3 regions of the Roseovarius indicus genome follow, and region 2 is predicted to be linked to each of the others. Evidence: riboswitches for the same ligand, from Rfam matches in the RefSeq annotation. Region 2 holds a riboswitch; each other region holds the start of a gene.

Region 1 (7,405 bases), 470 kb from region 2:
GTCGCCCGCGCCCGCCCGTTGCTGGAACAGACGGCCTAGGCGTCAGGCGCCGGCGTCCAGCCCCCGCCACTGCGTCGCCATCCAGTGGCGGGCCCCATCGAGCACGGCCGTGTAAACCGCCCGCCCGGCCGCCTCACCGATATCCGTGTGCAGCCCGGCATAGCGCTCCCGCCCCTCGAACGCGGCCACGGCCACGCAATCCGTGCCGGTGCCCGTCGCCCGCCCGGGGCCAAGCGGCATGTCCACGTCCATCACCGCCGCCGTCCGCGCCTCCACGGCGATACTCATGACCTCCAGCAAGGCCGCCTCGGTCAGGCTCCGGTTCAGCCGCAGCGCCACGTTGATCGTGCCCCAGTCATGACCGGTACGGTCGACCCGGCGCCCGACCCGCTCGGCATTGGAAAGACCCACCGTCGCCACCGCCTGCGCCTCGGTCGCGCCGGCCGTGGCGGTGGCGCGGGTAAACGCCCGGATATCCCGCGACGTCAGAAAGGTCACCGCATCGCCCGCCCCGCGCGCCGCAAGCTCCCCCGCAAGCCACGCCTCCACGTCCAGCTCTTCCGACAGGTCCGCATTGCGCACCTCCCGCCACAGGATCCGCCGCGCCCTGACCAGCCCCGGCCGATGCACCGCCCAGCTCAGCACCTGCATCTCCCGCCCGAGGTCGAACTCCAGCCACGGCCGGTCAAGCGTGACCGTGCTCACCGGATCACCTCCAGCGGCTGGTAGATCGGCCCGTCCTCGGTGTCGCGGTACCAGGCCGTGATGTGAAACACATGCGCCAGCCGCTCGGGCGTCAGCACCTCGGCCGGGGTGCCATCGGCCACCAGCCCGCCATCCCCCAGCATCACGATCCGGGTGCAATGCCGCGCCGCAAGGCTCAGGTCATGCAGCGAGACCAGCGTCGACTTGCCAGACCGGGCCAGCGTCGCAAACGTCTGCATGGTCGCGATCTGGTGCGCCGGGTCCAGCCCGGCCACCGGCTCGTCGGCCATCAGAAGCGGCGTATCCTGCGCCAGCGCCCGGGCAATCAGCACGCGCGCCTGCTCGCCCCCCGACAGCCGCGTCGCGGCCCGGTGGCGCATCCCGGTCAACTCCATCCACGCCAGCGCCTCTTCCGTGCGCTCGCGGTCCACCGCCGAGGGCCGGCGCCCGGTCATGTGCGGCATCCGCCCCAGCATCACCACGTCTTCCACGCTGACAGGCCAGGCAATCTCGCGCGCCTGCGGCATCCACGCCACCTGTCGCGCCCGTTCGGCCTGCGACAGGGCCGCCAGCGAGCTTTCCCCGGCAAACGGCAGCAACCCCAGCGCCGCCCGCATCAGCGTGGTCTTGCCCGCGCCGTTGGGCCCGATCAGCCCGACAAGCTCCCCCTCGCCGATCGACAGCGAAACATCGCGGATCACGTCGCGCCCGCGCAACGAAACCGACAGGTTCGACAGGCTCAGCACGCTCATATCCGTTCCCGCCGCAGCTTGAGGATCAGGTGCAGGAACAGCGGCGCCCCCACCAGCGCGGTCAGCACGCCAAGCTTCAGGTCCTGCGTCGGCAGGATCAGCCGCACGGCGATATCCGCCGCCAGAACCATCGCCGCGCCACCCAGCGCCGAGGCCCACAAAAGCCGCGAGGGCCGCGCCCCCACCAACGGCCGCAGGATATGCGGCACCACCAGTCCGACGAACCCGATCGCGCCCGCCACCGCCGTGCCGGCGCCCACCACGCAGGCCGTGCCCAGCACCAGTTGCAGCCGCAGGCGGGTCAGGCTCACGCCCATCGCCTCCGCCGCATCCTCGCCCAGCGTCAGCGCATCCAGCCCCCGGCCCAGCCCGGCCAGAAGCGCCAGCCCTACCACCATGAAGGGCAGCGTCAGCCACACGTGCGTCATCGACCGGTCGGCCAGCGAGCCCATCATCCAGAAGACAATCTCGCTGGCGGCAAACGGGTTGGGCGACAGGTTCAGCACCAGCGAGGTCAGCGCGCCGGCCAGCGCCGACACCGCGATCCCCGCAAGGATCAGCGTCAGCGATCCGCCCCGCGGCCCCGCCAGAAGCATCACCAGCGTGACACCCCCCAGCGCTCCGCCGAGCGCCATCAGCGGCAGGGCCAGCGCAACGACCGCCGACAGCCCCGTCTGAAGCGCCAGCACCGCCCCCAGCGCAGCCGACCCCGACACCCCGATCAGCCCTGGCTCGGCCAGCGGGTTGCGCAGGTAGCCCTGCATCGCGGCCCCTGCCAGCCCCAGCGATCCGCCGATCATCACCGCCAAAATCATCCGTGGCAGCCGGATCTCGCGCATCACCAGCGTCAGCGGCCCGCCATCGCCCGCAACCAGCGCCGACAGGCTTTCGCCCACGCCCAGCCCCGCCGGCCCGATCAGCAGCGAGGCCAGCGCCAGCGCCGCCACCAGCAGCCCGAGGGGGATCATCACGCGGCTCACTCCGCCGCCCCGGTGATCTCGCGCCGCGCCCCGGCCAGCCGGTCTATCGCGTCCAGCACATGCGGCGTGCCGCACACCCAGTCGGGGCCGGTCATCGCCGCCGCCGCGCCGCTCTCGCGAAAAGCCCGCACGGCAGGGTGATCCATGATCTCCTCCGAGCGCGACGCACCGGGATAGGCCTGCGAGGTGATCACCACGTCCGGGTCGATCATCGCCAGCATTTCCAGCGGCAGCTTCGCCCCCGCGCCATACCCGGCCTGCTCCGCCGCATTCTCGAACCCGGCCGCCAGCAGGATCTGCCCCGCCAGCGCCGTCGCCCCCGACGTATAGCCATTGGCATAGTAAAGCACCGCCGACGGCCGCGCCGCCACCTCGGCCCGCACCGCCGCCAGCCGCGTCTCGAACGCGGCCGCCATGTCCTTGGCCGCCGCCTCCCGATGCAGCACCTCGCCCATCCGCCTGATCCGGTCGGGAATGTCGTCCAGCGACGTCGCCGCCGGGATCACCGCCACCGGAATGCCCAGCCGTTTCAGCATCGCCGTCGTCGCCTGCGCGGCATAGGGCCCCGCCACCACAAGGTCGGGCCGCATCAGGTAGATTTCCTCCGCCAGCCCGTGATTGGCGACATACCCCGCCGCTTTATCGGCCATGGCCGACACCCGCCGGTCGGTCGCGATATGGCTGACCGAATGAAGCTGGCCGTCACCCGCCAGCATCATCGCCAGCTGATCGGTGCAAAGGTTGATCGACACCACCCGCGCCGGCGCCTCCGCCCGTGCCAGGCCCGCCCCGGCGACCACGGCCGCCAGGGCAACAGGCGCAAGCCGACATATCCAGCCCGCGCCCTTCACCTCAATACGTGCTCGTCACGCCAAAGAACACCGTCCGCCCCTGCGTCGCATAGCCATCAAGCTCCTCGTAACGCTCATCGGTCAGGTTGTGAATGCCGGCGCTCAGCCGCACGCTGTCGGTCACGTCATGGCTCATCCCGAGATTGACCAGCGTGTAATCCGACAGCCGCACCACGCTGGCCCCCATCGACGCCGCCGTGAAATCGGTATCGTAATTCCCCGACACGTGCCGCACATCCAGGTTGAACCGCGTCCGGTCATTCGCCATCAGGTAGCCCAGCTGCAACAGTGCCTCATGCTCCGGCCGCCGCACCTCGACCGAGCCGTTGGGGTTCGTCGCGTCAAGCCACGTATAGCTCAGCCCGACATCGAACCGGTCCGTCACCGCCACGTCCGCCGACACCTCGACCCCGCGCCGGTCGCTCTTGCCGGGCTGGTTCACCGGCGTCGAAATCCCCGTCGCCGGGTTGAAGACCGAGGTGATCTCGTTCGTCAGCTCGTCGTCGAAATAGGTCACGTCGACAAGGCCCCGCCCGCCAAGGAACTGCTGCTCAATGCCGATATCCCACCCCTCGCTCTGCTCCGGCTGAAGGTTCGGGTTGCCGGCAAAGTTGGCGAAGAAACCGAACTGCTCGATCAGCGTCGGGTTCTGCACCCCGGTGCCATAGGAGGCATGCACCCGCGTCATCTGGTTCGGCAGGGTATAGGAGGCGCCCACCGCATAGGTGGTGAAATCCTCGAACTTGTCGTTGAAATCATGCCGCACGCTGCCCTGCAGGTCGAACCCGTTGCCAAAGCTGCCCTGGTATTCGATCACCAGCGCGCTCTGCTCGCGCGTCCGCTTGATCAGCTCGCCGGGGCCAAAGAACGCCTGGTTGCCCTTGTAGGTCAGGTATTCCCATTCCGCGGCAAAGGTCAGCGTATGATCGGCCGTATCCACGCTGTCGGAATCCAGCGCCACCGTGCCCCGATAGCTCGCCTTGGCGCGAGTCGCGGTATTGTCCTGGTTGCGCAGGCCGGTGCCGCCGCGCCCCTGCTGGTCGATATTGGCGAAAGACAGGTCCACCCGGTTCTGCAGGCGGCCATCCAACATCCCAAGCTCGGCATAGACCGAGCCGAAGGTCTCCTGCATCTCGATATTCGAGGCATCGTCAACCACCAGCCCCGCCCGCGTCGGCGCGCCGAACACGAAGCCGTCCGTGTCCGACACCCGGTCGACATGGCGCAGCGACCCACCGACGGTCAGCGCGTCGCTGACGAAGAACCGCCCCGTCAGGTTGTAGGTCCGGTTCAGGTCGCCGTCATCCTCGCCCCCGGGCGTTCCGGATATGTCGAACCCGTCGGTCTCGCGCCGCGCGGCCGAAAAGCTCAGCTGCCCCCGTACCGATTGTTGGCGAACGGCGATCCGGCCTTCATAGGTGCCGTCCGAGCCCACCTCGAACCCGACCTCGCCGCTGATCCCCGGTTCCGTCGGCCGCTTGGTGGTGATCGAGATCACCCCGCCGATGGCGTTCGACCCGTACAGCGCCGATTGCGGCCCGCGGATGATCTCGATCCGTGCGATATCCGCCGTCAGCAGCCCGGCGAAATCGTATTCGCCCTGGTCCGGCGCCGCCACCTCGACCCCGTCGATCAGCACCAGCGTATGGTTGCTTTCATGCCCCCGCAGCCGCACCTGCGTGCGCCCGCCGAACCCGCCGGTGCGCGACACCGCCACGCCCGGAAGCGAGCGCAGCACATCGGCCACGTACTGCTCGCCGCTCTCCTCTATTTCTTCCTCCGTCAGCACGGTGGCGGCGCGGCCGTACTCCCGCGCCTCCACGGGGGTCAGCCCCCCGGAAATGACCAGCGTGCCGAGGTCATAGGTCTCCTCGGCCGTGGCAGGTGTGGCAAGAATGGTGGTGGCCAGCAGGCCAAGACGCGCGTGGCGTTTCATGTCGGTCCCTCCGATCGCACCGCATCGCGGCGCAAATCAACGTGTTTGGTCTCGGAGGAAAGGCCCCCGCAGACGGTGAAACGTCACCTCTACGGATAGCTCCGTTGCCCATGCGCGCCCCGCGCCCGGACAGGGTGATCACCTCGGCAGGTCTCCTGACTTGCGGGTCATCGCTTGGCCGGGTCTTCCCACCGCGCTGACGCACGGCAGTGACATGTTCCGGCTTCGCTCGCCGCCTACAGTTGCGGGGGCAGTCACGGAATTGGCGCCATATGGCGAAACCTCACCGTGTTCCCTTTTCACCGGGCGGCGCACCGCCCGGACCGAAGCAAGTTCTGCCTAGCGCGGATCGCGCGCGGTGAAAAGGCGATTTCTTAACGGTCTGACCCTAGACAACCGTTTCGCGCGCCGGCGGGCGGGCAAGCGATCAGCCCACCCGAAACCCACGCCGGGGTTCCGTCCCCGTGTTAATCAATTGTTAACCGTTGCGGGGGAACGCACGCCGTCTGGCAGCCCCGTCAGTCATCCGCCTTCGCCTACTGGATCCGGGCGCGCAGCTTGTCGGTGCAGATCTCCATTACCAGCACGATCAGGAAAATGGCCAGAATGATCATCGAGGCATTGCGATACTGAAAGAGGTCGAAAGCCACCTTCAGCTCCTGCCCGATCCCGCCCGCACCGACCAGCCCCAGCACCACCGAAGACCGCACGGCCTTCTCCAGCGCGAACAGCGACGAGTTGATCAGCGACGGCATGATGTCGGGCAAGATCGCCCCCACCAGGATCGAGCCCTTGCCCGCCCCGATCGCCGACAGCGCCTCCTGCGGTTCCTTCTCGGCGTCTTCCATGGCCTCCGCGAAGAACCGGCCGCAAAAGCCGATCGTGTCGACCACGATGGTCATGGTGCCGGCCACGGCGCCAAGCCCGATGGAGGCCACGAACAGAAGCGCCCAGACAAGGTCGGGCACCGTCCGCAGGAACGACACGAACGCCTTCACCAGGAAGCTGCCTCGCCCCAGCGGCGAAACGCCCCTCGCGCCGCACCACGCGATGGGCAGGCTCAGGACAATACCGATCGCCGCGCCCACCAGCGCGATCTGGAAGGTCTCGAGAATGCGCATCCCGATCCGGGCAAGAAAGGCGGGCTCGGTATTGGGCGGCAGCATCCGCTGCACCAGGTTGGCCATGCCCGGCACACCCTCGGCCAGTTGCTGGGGCGAGGGGGCGACCTTGCCCATCGAGGCGATGATCACCGCCCCGAGCGCCACCAGAAGCGCAAAGTTCAGGGCCGAGAACCCCTCGAAGCGGCCGGGGGGCATATGGGCGCGATCAGCCATCGAAAACATCCTGAAGATTGGCGCGGGTGACCTTTTCGGCGGGCCGGTCGAAATGCACCCGCCCGCCCTTCAGCGCGACCACCCGGTCGGCATAAGCGGTGGCATGGGCCATGTCGTGCGAGGTGTAGATCAGCGTGATCTCCTGTTCGCGGCACAGCGTCGAGAACAGCTCCATCACGTTGCGCCCCGACACCGGGTCGAGGCTGGCGGCCGGTTCGTCCGCGATCAGCAGCCGCGGCTTGCGCACCAGCGCGCGGGCCACGGCCACGCGCTGCTGTTGCCCGCCCGACAGCGTATCGGCGCGCAGCATCGCCTTGTCGGCAAGGTCCACCGCGTCGAGCGCGTCCATGGCCCGGGCCCGCCAGTCCTCCGGCGCCAGGCTGTGACAGAAGGCCCGCCAGCTGCCCGCCTCGCCAAAGAGCCCGTGAATGACGTTCGACAGCACCGACCGCCGCCGCACCAGGCAATGCTTCTGGAAGACGAACCCGGTCTGCCGCCGCATCCGAAGCCGCTGCGCGCGGCTCGCCTCCGGGCCGACGGGTTCTCCGAAACAGGAAAGTTCGCCACCGGAGATGGGATGCAGGCCGATGAGGCTTTTCAGAAGCGTCGACTTGCCGCTTCCGTTCGAGCCGATAAGCGCCACCCGCTCGCCCGCCTCGACGCGCAGGTCGACGCCGTCAAGCACCACGGCGCGGCGGGTATAGGCCTTGCACAGGCCCCGCGCCTCGATGAGCGGGGCGTCGGCTGTCCGCGCCGTGCCCCCGGCCGTCCGGGCATCTGTCAGGTGATCGAGCATGTGGCCCCTTCCGTTATGCGCGAAACCGGGGGCATCTGCGCCCCCGGC
Region 2 (7,405 bases):
GTTGCGAAGGGTGCGGATCGCCTCTTCGAGGTCGGCCTTCTCGGCGGTGAGGGAATCGTGCTCTTCCTGCACCTCCTTGGCGTCTTCCTCGGCGCGGAGGTTCACGGCGCCCAGCGCGTCGCGCTGGCGCTTGAGGCGGTTGACGTCGGCCTCGATGGCGTCGGCGGCGGGCATGTTGTCGGGGTCGGCGTCAAGCTGCTCGAGCAGGTCGGCGGGAGTGGTTTCCTGCTCTTCCTCGATGCGCTCGGCGGCGTGATCGCGGGCCTCGACGGCGGCTTCGGCGCGGGCCTCGGCGCGGGCGCGGGCCTCGCGGGCGTCGGAGGCGGCGCGCTCGGCGTCACGCTCGGCGGCAACGGCCTCGCGCAGGTTGCCCTCGGCGGTGGAGAGGGCGTCGGCGGCCTCGGCCTTGCGTTTCTCGGCGCTGGCGATCTGGCCGGAGAGGTCGTCACGCTGGGCAGAGAGTTCGGCCGGCTTGGCCTGTGCCTCGGCGAGTTCCTCTTCGGAGGCGGTCTTGCGCTCGGCCAGCTCGGCGCTGCGCTTCTCGGCGGTTTCCAAACGGTTTCGCCAGCCGGTGACTTCCTTGGCGACCTCCTGTGCGCGCTTGGCGCGGGCCTCGCCTTCGCGGCGCAGCTCGTCATGGGCGGAGCGCTTGGCCATCATGGTCATGCGCGCGGCCTCGACCGTCATCTTGACGTCGTCGACGCCGGCGCGGGCCTCGTCGAGGTCTTCCAGCGCGTTCTGCGCCGCCTCGGCCTCGTTCAGGGCCTTGCGGGCGGAGAGCGCCTCTTCCTCGTGGCGGGTGACGGCGAGGCCGAGGGATTCGAGGCGCGACTGGGCGAGGTTGCGGTCGGCCTCGGCGCGCGACAGGGCGCGGCTGGCGTCGTTGACGGCGGTATCGGCGGCGCGGCGGGCCTCGCGGGCGCGTTTGTCGGCCTCGGTCAGCTCGGCGAGGCGCTTGCGCAGGGCCTCGTGCGCGCCGCTGGCGCCCTCGGCGCGGGCGGTGGCGTGGGCGAGCTGCTGCTTGAGTTCTTCGAGGCGGTTGAGCTGTTGCAGGCGAAGGGCGGCGGCCGAGGGCGCATCCTCGGCCCAGGCGCGGTAGCCATCCCAGCGCCAGAGGTCGCCTTCGGTGCTGACAAGACGCTGGCCGGGGAGAAGCTCGGCCTGAAGGCGGGGGCCGTATTCAGGTTCGACGAGACCGATCTGGCTGAGCCGGCGTTGCAGGACGTCCGGCACCGTGACGTGATCGGAGAGGGACGACACACCATCGGGCAAGGGCTGCGGCTCGGGGTAGCCCGGCAGGCGGGTCCAGCCGGAGGGGCCGTCGGCCTCGACTTCCGGCGCGCGCAGGTCGTCGGCGAGCGCCGCGCCGAGGGCCTTTTCGTAGCCCGGCGTGACGGTCAGCGCGTCGAGGATCTGGCCGCCCTCGGCGGTGTCGCGGTCGACGAGCCGGGCGAGTGCCGAGACCTCGGCGGAGAGCGCATTGACCTCGCCCTCGGCCTCGGAGCGTTCGGCGCGGGCGTCGGCCTCGCGCGATTGCGCCTCGGCGCGGGCCTCGTCGGCCAGCGTCAGGGTTTCCTCGGCGGATTCGGCGGTCTTGACCGCCTTGGCTTCTTCCTGCTGGGCGGCGTCGTAATCGGCCTTCGCCTTGTCCAGCGCCTCGCGGGAGGTTTCGGCGGCGGTGCGGGCGCGGGCGGCTTCCGCTTCGCTTCTCTCGAGGGTTTTCCTGTAGTCCTCGACCGTCCGCTGGGCCGATTGGTGGCGGGCCGAGAGGCGGGCCACGTCTTCGGTCAGCTGGCTGAGGTCGGTTTCGCGCTCTTGCAGGATGGTGGCGGCGTCGTGCGATTCCTGTGCCGCCTCGGCCAGGTTGTCGTCGTGGCCATGCGAGGCGTCTTCGAGTTCCTGCGCCTCTTCTTCCAGGCGCGCGATGGTTTCGCCGGCGTCGCGGTTGAGGCTTTCCTCGCGCTCGATATCTCGGGCGAGCTGGGTGATGCGGGATTCCAGCGTTTCGATGCGCGCGCGGGCGTTGGCCTCCTGCTCGTCGAGCGAATCGATGGCGACCTGTACCCGCTGCATGATGGCGGCGGCGATGGCCTCTTCCTCGCGCAGGGGCGGCAGGGCGGCCTCGGCGGCGGTGCGGATGCGGTCGGCCTCGCGGGCGGCGGCCTCGGCGCGGGAGGCGTCGGAGGTGCGTTCGCGGAGCTGTTCCTCGGCCGCGGCGCGGGCCTCGTCGGCCTCTTTCCAGCGGCGGTAGAGGAGGAGGCCCTCGGCATGGCGCAGGTCTTCGCCGATCTTGCGGTAGCGGGCGGCCTGGCGGGCCTGGCGTTCGAGCTGGGCCAGCTGGGTGGCGAGCTGTTCGATGACGTCGTCGACGCGGGTGAGGTTCTGTTCGGCGCCGTTCAGCTTCAGCTCGGCCTCGTGGCGGCGCTGGTAGAGGCCGGAGATGCCGGCGGCCTCTTCGAGGATGCGGCGGCGGGCCTTGGGCTTGGCGTTGATCAACTCGGAGATCTGCCCCTGGCGCACAAGCGCCGGGGAATGGGCGCCGGTGGAAGCGTCGGCGAAGAGCATCTGCACGTCGCGGGCCCGGACATCCTTGCCGTTGACCTTGTAGGCCGAGCCCACGTCGCGGGTGATGCGGCGGATGATTTCGAGATGGTCGGTTTCGTTGAAGCCGGCGGGCGCGAGGCGGTCGGAATTGTCGATATGGATCGAGACCTCGGCGAAGTTGCGGGCCGAGCGGGAGGCGGCGCCGGCGAAGATCACGTCTTCCATGCCCGAGCCGCGCATCGAGGTGGGCCGGTTCTCGCCCATGACCCAGCGGAGGGCTTCGAGCAGGTTCGACTTGCCACAGCCGTTCGGGCCCACCACGCCGGTGAGGCCGTTCTGGATGTAGAGGTCGGTCGGGTCGACGAAGCTTTTGAAGCCCGTCAGCCTGAGTTTCGAGAACTGCACTGGTTTGCCCCTTGTGCCCGGTGACGCGCCGGTGATTCCGGTCTTGGGGACCAATGAGAGAGAGGCAAGGGCGACCTGTCAACGGGATTTGCCCCGGATATGGGCTATCAGGGCGTCTTATCCACAAGATATTGCGCGTTGCGCGGCAAAATCGGCGGGGTTCGGCCCATGGCGACGCGTGCCGCGTGATGGCGCCGCCCTGTGCCGACATGTCGCAAATTGCCTTGACGCAACGGCGGGCGAGGCTCATACCGGAGGGTGCAAGGGTCCCCATATGGGTGCAAAGCACTCGGGGATAAATCGGGAATGACGTGACGGCGGACCCAATTCGGGAGCCCATGCGTCAGCCGCCCCCGCGACTGTAAGCGGTGAGCCCCCTGCCACATGCCACCGGGCCGAACGGCCTTGGGAAGGCGGCAGGATCGGCTATGACCCGCGAGCCAGGAGACCAGCCTTTGCGTGATGCAATCCACGCCTCGGGTGAGAGGCAAGGAAGGAGAAAAGACTATGACCGCACTGGTTCAATCCGCTTCGAAATCGATCGTTCTGCCGGCCCTGACCGCCATTGTCCTGGGCTTTGGCATCGTCACGCTGGCCGGCCATGTTCAGGCCGCTGCCCTGCATGACGCCGCGCATGACGTGCGCCACGCCACCGGCTTTCCCTGCCACTGAGCCATGTTTCAGAGACTTCTGACCAGCGCGTTGTTCGCTGGATTCTGCGCGGGGCTGATCGCGGCCGCGTTGCAGTTGGCGTTCGTCCAGCCGGTGCTTCTGCATGCGGAGCTGTACGAAGGGGGTGATCTTGTCCATTTCGGCGCGGAGGCTGTCTCGGCCCATCCCGAGCTGCCGGGTTTCGACCCGGTGCGCGACGGGATGAGCGTGCTGTTCTCGGCGCTGATCTACGTGGGCTACGGGCTGATCCTCGTGGCCGCGATGGCGATGGCGGATGAGCGGGGCGTGACGATCAACGGGCGCACCGGGCTGATCTGGGGCATCGCGGGGTTCCTCGCGTTCCAGTTCGCACCGGCTTTTTCGCTGCCACCCGAGGTGCCCGGCGTGGCCGCGGCCGAGCTTGGCGCGCGGCAGGTCTGGTGGTGGGGCACGGTTGCCGCCACCGGCGCTGGCTTGGCGATGATCGGTTTCGGACGGGGGCTGCCCGCCTGGGGCGCGGCGGCGGTGCTGATCCTGGCGCCGCACGTGATCGGCGCGCCGCATCCCGCGAGTTTCGCAGGGCCGGTGCCGCCGGAGATCGCCGCGCTGTTTGCCAGCCGGGCGCTCGGGGTCGGCTTTGCCGTCTGGGCCGTGCTGGGCGGCCTTGCCGGGTATTTCTGGCAACGCGAGGCCGAGGGCGAGACCGCGACCGCGTGAAATGTTGTCCTGACCGGGCGGCCACCGCGCCGCCCGGTTGTTCCAAAGGGGATGCTGCATGCCGAAGACGTTCATTTTCCTGATCATCGGCCTGTTCTTCGGAACCGGCGCGGGGTTCCTTCTGGCCGCCTCCACCGGTGCGCAGGTCGAGGGGCACGCACATGAGGACGCGGTGCATGACCATTCGGCCCATGACCACGGTGACGGGGCCGACCCCCATGCCACGCTGACCGAGGCGGAAAGCCCGGCGCCGGCGCTGTCGATTGCCTTTCACCCGGACGGTGCCCAGAGCCGAAACCTTGAGATCATCGTCGAGAATTTCACCTTCGACCCGGAGGCGGTGAACGGCGACCATGTGCCGGGGCACGGTCACGCGCATGTCTATGTCGACGGGGTGAAGATCGCCCGCGCCTATGCGCCGTGGTTCCACCTGTCGGCGCTGCCGGTGGGGGAGCATGAGATCCGGGTGACGCTCAATGCCAACGATCACACGCAACTGGCCGTCGGAGGAGAGCCGCTCGAGGTGACCGAGACGCTGGTGATCGAGTGATGTTCTGTTTGGCCGGCGTCGGAATGGGGGCGCTGCCCCCGACGTTGAAACCCGGTCGGGTTTCAACGCCTCCCCCGGGATATTTCCGGCCAGAAGAAGCCCCGGGGGGGCGCCTTGTTTCAGGCCGGGACGCGGCCGATGAGGCAGAAGCGCAGGCGGCCGGCAGGGCGGGCGTCTTCGATCCAGCCGTCTGGGGTGTCGGCGTAGAGACCGGCGAAGGCCAGCGTGTCGGCGAGGTCGGTTTCGGGGGCGATGTCGCCGAAGAGATAGGTGGCCTTGGCCGGCGCGGTGAAGGCCATAGACAGGGGGCGAGCGCAGTTCGACAGGCAGTCATGCGTCTGCACCTCGAAATCCATTCCGCGCTCGGCCAGGGCCGCGCGCAGGGTGGCGGCAAAGCCCTTGCCGTCACTTCCCTCGCATGTTGAACAGACCACGATCCGGTGCATGGGGTTCGCCTAGGCGATCGCCGCACCGCTGACAAGCTTTTCGGAAGGAGCTTCACGAATGCCCGCCAAGATCCCCGCAACCGTGGTGACCGGTTTCCTCGGCGCCGGGAAGACCACGCTGATCCGGCACATGCTGGAGAATGCCAACGGCAAGCGCATCGCGCTCATCATCAACGAGTTCGGCGATCTGGGCGTCGATGGCGGCATCCTGAAGGGGTGCGGCATCGAGAACTGCGACGAGGATGACGTGATGGAACTGTCGAACGGCTGTATCTGCTGCACCGTGGCCGAGGATTTCGTGCCGACGATGCAGAAGCTTCTGGATCGTCCTGATGCGCCGGATCATATCGTGATCGAGACCTCGGGGCTGGCGTTGCCGCAGCCGCTGGTGCGGGCGTTCAACTGGCCCGAGATTTCCACCCGGGTGACGGTGGATGGCGTGGTGACCGTGGTCGACGGCAAGGCCGTGGCCGAGGGACGGTTTGCCCATGACGTGGCGGCGGTGGATGCGCAGCGGGCGCTGGACGAGAACCTCGACCACGAGACGCCGCTGTCGGAGCTGTTCGAGGACCAGATCGCCTGTGCCGACATGATCGTGGTGAACAAGGCCGACCTGCTGGGCGAGGAAGAGGCGGGCGCGCTTGTGGGCAAGCTGCGGTCGGACAGCCGGGATGGCGTGCAGGTGGTCAAGGCCACGATGGGGGCGCTGCCGGTCGACGTGCTCTTGGGCCAGGGGATCGGCGCCGAGACGGATATGGAGGCGCGGCACGAGCTGCATCACCACCATCACCACGACGATGACGACGATCACGACCATCACCACGAGCATGACCATGACGAGTTCGAAAGCTTCGTCGTGGCGCGCGAGGAGATCGCCGACCCGGCCGCCTTTGCCGAGCAGGTGGCGGGCATCATCCGGCAGCATGACATCCTGCGGCTCAAGGGGTTTGCGGCGGTGACCGGCAAGCCCATGCGTCTGACGCTGCAGGCCGTGGGGCCGCGGATCGACACCTATTTCGACCGGCCCTTCGGCGCGGACGCGCGCGAGACGCGGCTGGTGGTGATCGGCCAGGCGGGCCTTGACCGGGCGGCGATCGAAGCCGCGCTGCAGGCCTGATGCTTATCGTCGAGCGGGCCGACCCGCTGGCGCCGGGGCCGAGGGCGATCCTCGAGGCGAGCCATGCGCTGATGCGCGAGATGTTCGAGCCGGAGGAGAACTACTTCCTCGACTTCGAGGCGCTGCGCGGCGACGATGTGCGGTTCTTCGCGGCGCGCGAGGGGGCGGAAACGCTGGGCACCGGCGCGCTGGCGCTGAAGGACGGCTATGGCGAGGTGAAGAGCATGTTCACCGCCGATGCCGCCCGCGGCCGGGGCGTGGCCGCCGCCATCCTGCGTGCGCTGGAGGACGAGGCGCGCGCGCTTGGCCTGCCGCTGCTGCGGCTGGAGACGGCGGAGGCGCTGGACGCCGCCGTGCGACTCTACGAAAGAACCGGCTTCGTGCGGCGCGGCATCTTCGGGGACTACCGCCCCAACGCCACCTCGGTTTTCATGGAAAAGCCGCTGGAGCAGGCGTGACGCCCATGCTTCATCTTGCCAGAAATACTCAAAATCCCGACGCCTGCCACCGGCGGAAAGGCCAGACCTGATGCACCTGCTCGCCGCCACTCCCGGCACGATCGACGATGGCAAGGAACCGGTCGACCTTGGCCAGAGCCCGTCGGACATCGTCTTCATTTCCGCCGCCGATACCGAGCTGGCGAGCCTGAGCGCGGCGCGGGCCGACATGGAAACGCCGCCGGGGTTGCGGCTGGCGAACCTGACGCATTTGCAGCACCCGATGTCGGTGGACCTGCATCTGGACAATTGCGCCACGAGATCGCGGCTGGTGGTGGCCCGGGTGCTGGGCGGCGTGGGCTACTGGAAATACGGGGCCGAGCAGTTCGCGGCGCGCTGTCATGAGGCGGGCGTGCCGCTGGCGCTGTTGCCGGGCGATGACAAGCCGGATGCGGAGCTGCGGGAGCTGTCGACGGTGCCGGACGAGGATTACGACGCGCTCTGGGCCTATCTCGTCGAGGGCGGGCCGGAGAATGCA
Region 3 (7,405 bases), 2.3 Mb from region 2:
ATTTGCGACATGGCACGGGAGGAGTTGCGACAATTCTCAAATGTTCTATCTTCGTTCTCATGAAAGTCATGTCCCCCCTGCCCGCCTTTTACGCAGACTGGCCGCGCCCGCCCGCGGCCCTCGTCGCCGCCCGCCTGGATGAGCCGCCGGGCGGCGCGCGCGTCACCGTGGCCGGGCTCGTCATCCTGCGCCAGCGTCCCGGCACCGCCAAGGGCGTGATCTTCCTCACGCTCGAGGACGAGACGGGCGTCGTGAACATCGTCGTCTGGCGCAACATGTACGAACGCTTCCGCCGGGCGGTGATCTCGGGGCGGCTGCTGCGGGTCACCGGCCGGGTTCAGCGCGAGGCGGGCGTCGTTCATGTCGTGGCCGAAGAGATCGAGGATGTGTCCCCGTTGCTAGACCGGCTGCTCGATCCCGATTGCCCGCTTCCCCGCGAGGGCGAAACCGGCTAGACTGCGGCACAACAAAAGCCCGCAGAGGCATCGAGCATGAAAATCAGATCGTTACCGGCCGTTCTTGCGGCAACATCCCTGCTTGGCGCATGCCAGACCGGCCTGCCCCAAATGGCCGAGCCGGCCGAGGTCGTGGCGCGCCACGCGCCCCCCGGCGCCCAGCCCGGCACCTGCTGGGGCCAGGATGAAACCCCCGCCGTGATCGAAACGGTGACCGAGCAGGTCGTCGTCCAGCCCGCGGGCGTTGCGGCCGACGGTTCCTCCGGCACGCCCGCCGTCTACAAGACGGAAACACAGCAGAAAATCGTCAAGCCGCGCAAGGCCACGTGGTTCGAAACCCCCTGCGACTACCAGCTCACGCCGGAATTCAACACCTCGCTGCAACGGGCGCTCAAGGCGCGCGGCCATTACCGCGGCCCCATCAACGGCGAGATGGACGGCCGCACCCAGGCCGCCATCCGCGCCTATCAAAAGCCGCAGGGGCTCGATTCGGCCAAGATCTCGCTCGCGGCCGCCCGCCAGATGGGGCTCTCCCCCGTCGAACTTCCGGGCGAAAAGGAAAAGCGGCTCGCCGCTGCCGAGAAGGCCGAAAAGGTTCTCAAGGCCGAAAAGGCGCGGCTCGCCGCCGAAGAGGCGAAAAACCGGAAAGAGGCCGCGGAACTCGCCAAGCTGGAAGCCGAGGCCGAGGAAAAAGCCAGGCGCGAGGCCGAAGCGAAAGCCAAGGCCGTAGCCAAGGCGGAAGCCGACGCCAAGGCCGAAGCCGACCGTCTTGCCGCCGTCGAGGCCGAGAAAGCCGCCCAGGCCAGGCGCGAGGCCGAAGCCAAGGCAAAGGCCGAGGCCGAACGCGCCGAGAAGGCCAAGCGTGCGGCGGAACTCAAAGCCGCCCTCGAAGACGAGAAGAAGCGCAACAACGGCAACCTCACGCCGCTGCCGATCTCGACGGAAAGCAACTAAAGCGTTTCGCCTCTCGATCAGGTCTCAGGTTGAAGGCGAAACGCTATAAGGGCGCGGCCTATGCGCCCCGCCGCGTCCGGAGATAGATCACCGGGTAGAAGACAAGCGCCAGCCCCGCGCCGACCAGGATGACCATCCGCGTCAGATCGGCCGCGCCGTCGCCATCAACCCGTTGGTAAATCAGCCAGAACGCCAGCCCGAACAGATTCGGCAATGCCAGCACCGCCACCGCGTAAAACCCGGCGAACCGAACGCCGCCTTCCGACTGGCCCGCGTAATACGCACAGGCCCAAACGCCCATGTAGATACAGATAACCGCGATCAGCATGGGCCAGACCTAGCGCAATCCCGCCCGCCGCAAAGACCGTTAGGCCATCCCGCCCTGCACCAGCCGGTCGGCCAACTGCGCATAGGCCTGCGCCATCGGCCCGTCGCCAAGCGCGATGGGTTTGCCCTCATCCCCCGCCAGCCGCGTCTCGAGGTCGATCGGCAAGGCGCCCAGGAACGGTATCCCCAGCTTCTCCGCCTCCTTCGACACGCCGCCATGACCAAAGATATGCGCCTCGTAGCCGCATTCAGGGCAGTGAAACACCGACATGTTCTCGATCAGGCCCAGGATCGGCGTCTTCAGCGTGTTGAACATGTCCATCGCCTTGCGCGCATCCAGCAGCGCCACGTCCTGCGGCGTCGACACGATCAGCGCGCCTGTGGGCTGCGCCCGCTGGCTCAGCGTCAGCTGCACATCGCCCGTCCCCGGCGGCAGATCGACGATCAGCACATCGAGCTCGCCCCAGTTCACCTGGCTCAGCATCTGCTGCAACGCCCCCATCAGCATCGGCCCCCGCCACACGACCGCCTTGTCGGGGTCGAGCATCAGGCCGATCGACATGAACGTCACGCCATGCGCCTTCAGCGGTTCGATGATCTTTCCATCGGGGCTGGCCGGGCGTTTGGTCTCGCCCATCATCCTTGGCTGGCTGGGGCCGTAAATGTCGGCATCCAGCAGGCCCACCTTGCGGCCCTGCTTGGCCAGCGCCACGGCAAGGTTCGACGACACGGTCGACTTGCCCACGCCGCCCTTGCCCGAGCCCACGGCGATCAGCGATTTCACCGAAGCCGGCCGGATCGAGCTTTGCCCGCCCTTGGGATGCCCGCCCAGCTTCAGCGAGGGCGCGTCCTCATCCGAACCGCCGGCCGGTTTCGGCGGCGCCTTGGCGCTCTGCTCATGCGCGGTCAGCGCGACCGAGGCGCTCTCGACCCCCTCCACCGACAGCGCCGCCCGCTCGGCGGCGGCGCGCAGCGGCTCCATCTTCTTGGCCATCTCGGTGGTGGGCGCCTCGATGACGAATCGCGCCACGCCCCCCTCGACGGACAGCGCCCGCACCATGTCGCGCGACACCAGGTTGCCCCCGTCGGGCAGCTCGAGCCGCTTGAGTTCCGTCTCGATCGCAGTGCGAATATCGGTCATGCCCATTCTCCCGTCAGTCTTGCTGCAATACGTGGCAGATTTTTCTGCACCTGCAAGGGGGAGATATTTTTCGCTTAAAAAACAGTCCAACTGCCTGAATATTAGGTCAGCTTTGCTTATGCATTTTCTGCATAGCAGCAATGCTTATCTAGGCATTGTGCAACTGCAGCATTTAGCTATCTTCAATATCAACGAACAACAAAACACAGCCTCTCGCAGAAGAGGCGCTCAGGAAAGAAGACGGAGCCGAAAATGGCAACTTACAGCGAGAAGCGCGCCGTAGAAACGGGCCTCGCAATCGAAATAAGCGCCGCAGCGCATCACGTGATGCAAGCGGTTTACGACTACCTCGCCTATCGCGCAACCGTGCGCGAATTGTCAGAGCTGGACAGGGCCGCACTGGCCGACCTCGGTATCCACCGGTCCGGCATTCGCGCTGCGGCACGAAAGGCAGTCTACGGCGAGTAAAAAGTTTCGGGTGTCCCTCTCCTCCTCCCTGGGACATTCGGAAATGGCGGCGGCATCTCTCCTCCTCCCTGATGCCGTCGCCCAAAACTTCGGACCTTTAGGTCCAAACAGCTGCGTAAGGCCCTACTCCTCCTCCCAGGGCCGAACGTAATGGAACGGCGGCGCCACTCCTCCTCCCAGGCGCCGCCGTTTTCTTTTTTGGCGCCCCCTTTACATACATCCACCTTGACGGGCCGACCTGCCGCTGCTCCCCTCTGCCAAACCGCAGCAGGAGCCGTCATGACCGCCATCCCCGAAAAAACCACCCAAGCGATTCTCGACGCCGTCGAGGCGGGCTTCGACGATCAGGTCTCGTTCCTGGCCGACCTCACCCGCATTCCCAGCCGCCGGGGCGAGGAAGCGAAGGCGCTCGACTTCATGGCCAACGCCCTCTCCACCCGCGGATGGGAGGTCGACGACTGGACCGTGCCGATGTCCGAGCTGGCCGATCAGCCGGGCTTCTGCGATGCCGCCGGCGACATCACCGAGATCCGCGCCGTCAACGGCACGCTCGAAGGCAAAGGGTCTGGCGGCAAATCCCTGATTCTACAGGGCCATCTCGACGTGGTCCCCGAAGGCCCCGAAGAGATGTGGGCCACCCCGCCCTACGACCCGGTCATAAAAGACGGCTGGATGCACGGCCGCGGCGCCGGCGACATGAAAGCCGGCGACACCGCCGCCCTCTTCGCCGTCGACGCCATCCGCCGCGCGGGCTTCGCCTCCGAGGGCCGCATCCACTACCAATCCGTCATCGAGGAAGAAAGCAGCGGCATGGGGGCGCTGGCCACCCTCGCCCGCGGCTACCGCGCCGATTGCGTCTTCATCCCCGAACCCACCGGCCACAGCCTCGTGCGCGCCCAGGTCGGCGTCGTCTGGTTCAAGCTGCAGGTGCAGGGCAAACCCGCCCACGTGGCCTATGCCGGCACCGGCGCCAACGCCATCATGGGCACGTTCGAACTGCTCACCGCGCTGGAAGCCCTCTGCGAAGAGTTCAACACCCGCGTCCCCGACAACCCCGCCTTCAAGGGCGCCGAACACCCGATCAACTTCAACGCGGGCATCATCAAGGGCGGCGACTGGGCCTCCTCCGTGCCCTCATGGTGCGAGGTCGACTGCCGCATGGGCCTCCTGCCCGGCTGGTCGGTCGAAGAGGTGAAGGCCGAGATCGCCGAAACCGTTGCGAAAGCGGCCAAGGCCCACCCCTTCCTCCGCTCGAACCCGCCCGAGATCGTCTGGAACGGCTTCCAGGCCGACGGCTTCGTCCTCGAAAACGCCGATGCCCCCGAAACCGCCCTCTCGGCGGCCCACAAATCCGTCTTCAACCAGGACGGGCCCGAAGACCGCCAGTTCACGGCGCTCACCGACACCCGGTTCTACGGCCTCTACCACGGCATCCCCAGCCTCTGTTACGGGCCCGTCGCCGAAAGCATCCACGGCTTCGACGAACGGGTCGATCTCGCCTCGGTCAAACAGGTCACCGGGGTCATCGCCCTCTTCATCGCCGAATGGTGCGGCCTGACAGAGACCTGACCCAAACTCACCCGGCGCGCACCCGCGCCGGGTTCCCCAGCACCATCGTGTCCGGCGCCACGTCCCGCGTCACCACGCTGCCGGCGCCCACAATCGCCCCGTCGCCCACCGTCACCCCGGGCAACAGAATCGCTCCGCCGGCGATCCACACCTCGCGCCCGATCGTCACCGGCCGCGCCCGTTCCAGCCCGGCCACCCGCTTGGCCCGGTCCTTGTGATGCGTCGGGCAATAAATCTGCACCCCCGGCCCCAGCATCGTATCGTCTCCGATCCGCACCTCGGCCGTGTCGAGAATCGTACAGCCGGCATTCATGTAAACCCGTGCGCCCAGGTGAATGTGCACCCCGTAGGCGCAATGAAACGGCGCCTCGATCATGCAGCCCTCGCCCATTTCGGCGAACAACCCAGCCAGCGCCGCGCCAATCGGCCCCCGCTCCACCGGCACACCGGTGTTATGCGCATGACAGGCCGCCCGCGCCGCATCCTGCAGCGCGAAAAGCTCCGGGTCATGGCACGTGTACCACTCCCCCGCCTGCATCTTCTCTTTCTCACTCGCCATGGCCCGACCCTAGCGGGCCGCTAGCCTTCAGTGAAGCGCCCGCCGACGCCCCCGGCGCAGCCCTCCGCTGACAGGCCGCGTCGCCTGCCGCAGGAACACCACGAACGCACAGGCCGCATCGCTCTCCGGCCCCTGCGCCTCGGCACTGTCCAGCGCCGCCTTCGCCTTGGCGGGCGTCACCTCGCCCTCAAGGCCAAAGGCCCATTCCAGGAACCCCATCCGCGCCACGCTGTCAGCCTCCTTGCCGGTGGCCTCGCTGCGTTCCAATCCATCCAGTATCCGCGCTGCGGTCATCTCATCTTCCTCCACCGGCCACACCCCGGGCCGAACTGGGGCGAAGGAAAGTGGAGCGATGGACGAAACCCATCCGCCCGCACCGCCCCCCGCGGCTTGACGTTGGTCCAAGGCTGGTTTCCGGGCTTGCGGGTCAGGATACGGGCACCTTCCCGGGCTTTGCGCCCAGTGGTATTTCGCCCATACCCCCCATGCTTACCGTTGCGGGGGCAGCGCCGGCCTTTCACCGGCTTCCCAATTCTCCGTTGCCCTCTGACAAGAGCACCGGCACCTCGGACGATCACTTTCGCACCTCCCGGTGACTCGCACAAGCAAAGATCACTGGCACGATCCCGCGACTGGACATTCAAGAAAACCTGACCCTTTATACCTGAAACTTCAGGGTTTCTTGAATATGGCCATCAAGATCGAAATGCTCCGCTGCTTTCAAGCCGTTGCCGACAAGGGTTCGCTCGCCGATGCCGCCGAAATCCTGAACCGCACACCCTCCGCCGTGTCCATGATGCTCCGACAGTTCGAGGATCACGTCGGCGCGCCCCTCTTCGAGACCGGCCGCAAATCCCGCCTCACCCCGCTGGGCGAGCTCATCCGCCAGGAAGCCACCCGCGAGATCACCCATTTCGAGCGCACCGTCACCGCCATCGAGGGGCTCGCCCGCGCCGAACGCGGCTTCGTCCGCATCATCGCCACGCCGTCCATCGCCCAGGTGGTCATGCCCCAGGTCCTGCGCCGTTACATCGCCGAGCACCCCGCGGTCCGCATCGACATGCGCGACGCCGATTCGTCCGCCATCGAACAGGAGATGAGCGCCGAAGGCGCCGATATCGGGCTGGCCAGCCTCGGCCCCATTCCCGGCTTCGACCGCCGGCGCATCCTCACCGACCGCTTCGGCGTGGTCTGCCGCGCCGATCATCCGCTGACATGGGGCTGGCAGACCCTCACCTGGTCAGATCTCCACGGCACCAGCTTCATCGCCAACGGCCTCTGCCGCCAGATCGACGACGACGCCTTCACCCCCCTTCTCGAATCCGCCCGCCTCAGCGTGCGCAACACCGCCTCCATCCTCAGCCTCGTGCGCGCCGGCGTCGGCATCACCGTCCTGCCGGAACTCGCTGTTCTGCCAGAGTTTTCCGACCTCACCTTTCTGCCCCTCCAAGACGTCTCCGCCCGGCGCGAGGTCTACATGTTCACCCCCGACGCGGCGCATATGCCCCCAGCCGCCCGAGACATGGCCGCCGCCATCCTCGCCACAGAATTTCAAACAAACTGAAATTACTTCAACTTTTTTGCGTTTGATCTGAAGTCGGCCCCATGCCCCAATGCCGCCGCTGACCCAGCCACACCGCCACACGCCGGAGGCCCCAATGACCCACCGCATCGATTGCCTGCAATACGCCAACTGGTCCGAGAAGATCTTCCGCCAGATGCGCGAAGGGGGCGTCGACGCCGTTCATGTCACCATCGCCTATCACGAGAATTTCCGTGAAACCGTGCTCAACATCGAACGATGGAACCGCTGGTTCGAGCAATTCCCCGAGCTCATCTTCCACGGCCGCACCGGCGATGACGTCCGCCTTGCCCGCGAAACGGATCGCACCGCCATCTTCTTCGGCTTCCAGAACCCCTCGCCCATCGAAG

Evidence for each region. A riboswitch is a leader RNA that binds a small molecule or an ion and turns the genes downstream of it on or off. The one in region 2 is predicted to bind cobalamin.
Region 1: another riboswitch for cobalamin. It lies ahead of RIdsm_RS04385 (TonB-dependent receptor plug domain-containing protein); the one in region 2 lies ahead of RIdsm_RS02200 (CbtB domain-containing protein).
Region 3: another riboswitch for cobalamin. It lies ahead of RIdsm_RS17345 (hypothetical protein); the one in region 2 lies ahead of RIdsm_RS02200 (CbtB domain-containing protein).

Annotation. Positions count from the first base shown of each region.
Region 1 covers NZ_CP031598.1:918,564-925,968, forward strand. The annotation lists gene RIdsm_RS04360 (MFS transporter) at 1-39, shown strand, start outside; gene RIdsm_RS04365 (adenosylcobinamide amidohydrolase) at 43-705, opposite strand; gene RIdsm_RS04370 (ABC transporter ATP-binding protein) at 702-1,457, opposite strand; gene RIdsm_RS04375 (FecCD family ABC transporter permease) at 1,454-2,425, opposite strand; gene RIdsm_RS04380 (ABC transporter substrate-binding protein) at 2,434-3,288, opposite strand; gene RIdsm_RS04385 (TonB-dependent receptor plug domain-containing protein) at 3,290-5,224, opposite strand; cobalamin riboswitch at 5,353-5,567, opposite strand; gene phnE (phosphonate ABC transporter, permease protein PhnE) at 5,761-6,561, opposite strand; gene RIdsm_RS04395 (phosphonate ABC transporter ATP-binding protein) at 6,554-7,357, opposite strand.
Region 2 covers NZ_CP031598.1:444,752-452,156, reverse strand. The annotation lists gene RIdsm_RS02205 (chromosome segregation SMC family protein) at 1-2,949, opposite strand, end outside; cobalamin riboswitch at 3,197-3,420, shown strand; gene RIdsm_RS02200 (CbtB domain-containing protein) at 3,457-3,621, shown strand; gene RIdsm_RS02195 (CbtA family protein) at 3,625-4,317, shown strand; gene RIdsm_RS02190 (hypothetical protein) at 4,376-4,867, shown strand; gene RIdsm_RS02185 (DUF1636 family protein) at 4,987-5,313, opposite strand; gene cobW (cobalamin biosynthesis protein CobW) at 5,372-6,430, shown strand; gene RIdsm_RS02175 (GNAT family N-acetyltransferase) at 6,430-6,888, shown strand; gene cobN (cobaltochelatase subunit CobN) at 6,959-7,405, shown strand, end outside.
Region 3 covers NZ_CP031598.1:3,609,381-3,616,785, forward strand. The annotation lists gene RIdsm_RS17305 (OB-fold nucleic acid binding domain-containing protein) at 69-455, shown strand; gene RIdsm_RS30385 (peptidoglycan-binding domain-containing protein) at 492-1,409, shown strand; gene RIdsm_RS17320 (hypothetical protein) at 1,468-1,737, opposite strand; gene RIdsm_RS17325 (Mrp/NBP35 family ATP-binding protein) at 1,777-2,877, opposite strand; gene RIdsm_RS17330 (DUF1127 domain-containing protein) at 3,130-3,345, shown strand; gene RIdsm_RS17335 (ArgE/DapE family deacylase) at 3,625-4,914, shown strand; gene RIdsm_RS17340 (sugar O-acetyltransferase) at 4,922-5,473, opposite strand; gene RIdsm_RS17345 (hypothetical protein) at 5,501-5,767, opposite strand; cobalamin riboswitch at 5,862-6,057, opposite strand; gene RIdsm_RS17350 (LysR family transcriptional regulator) at 6,162-7,037, shown strand; gene RIdsm_RS17355 (membrane dipeptidase) at 7,132-7,405, shown strand, end outside.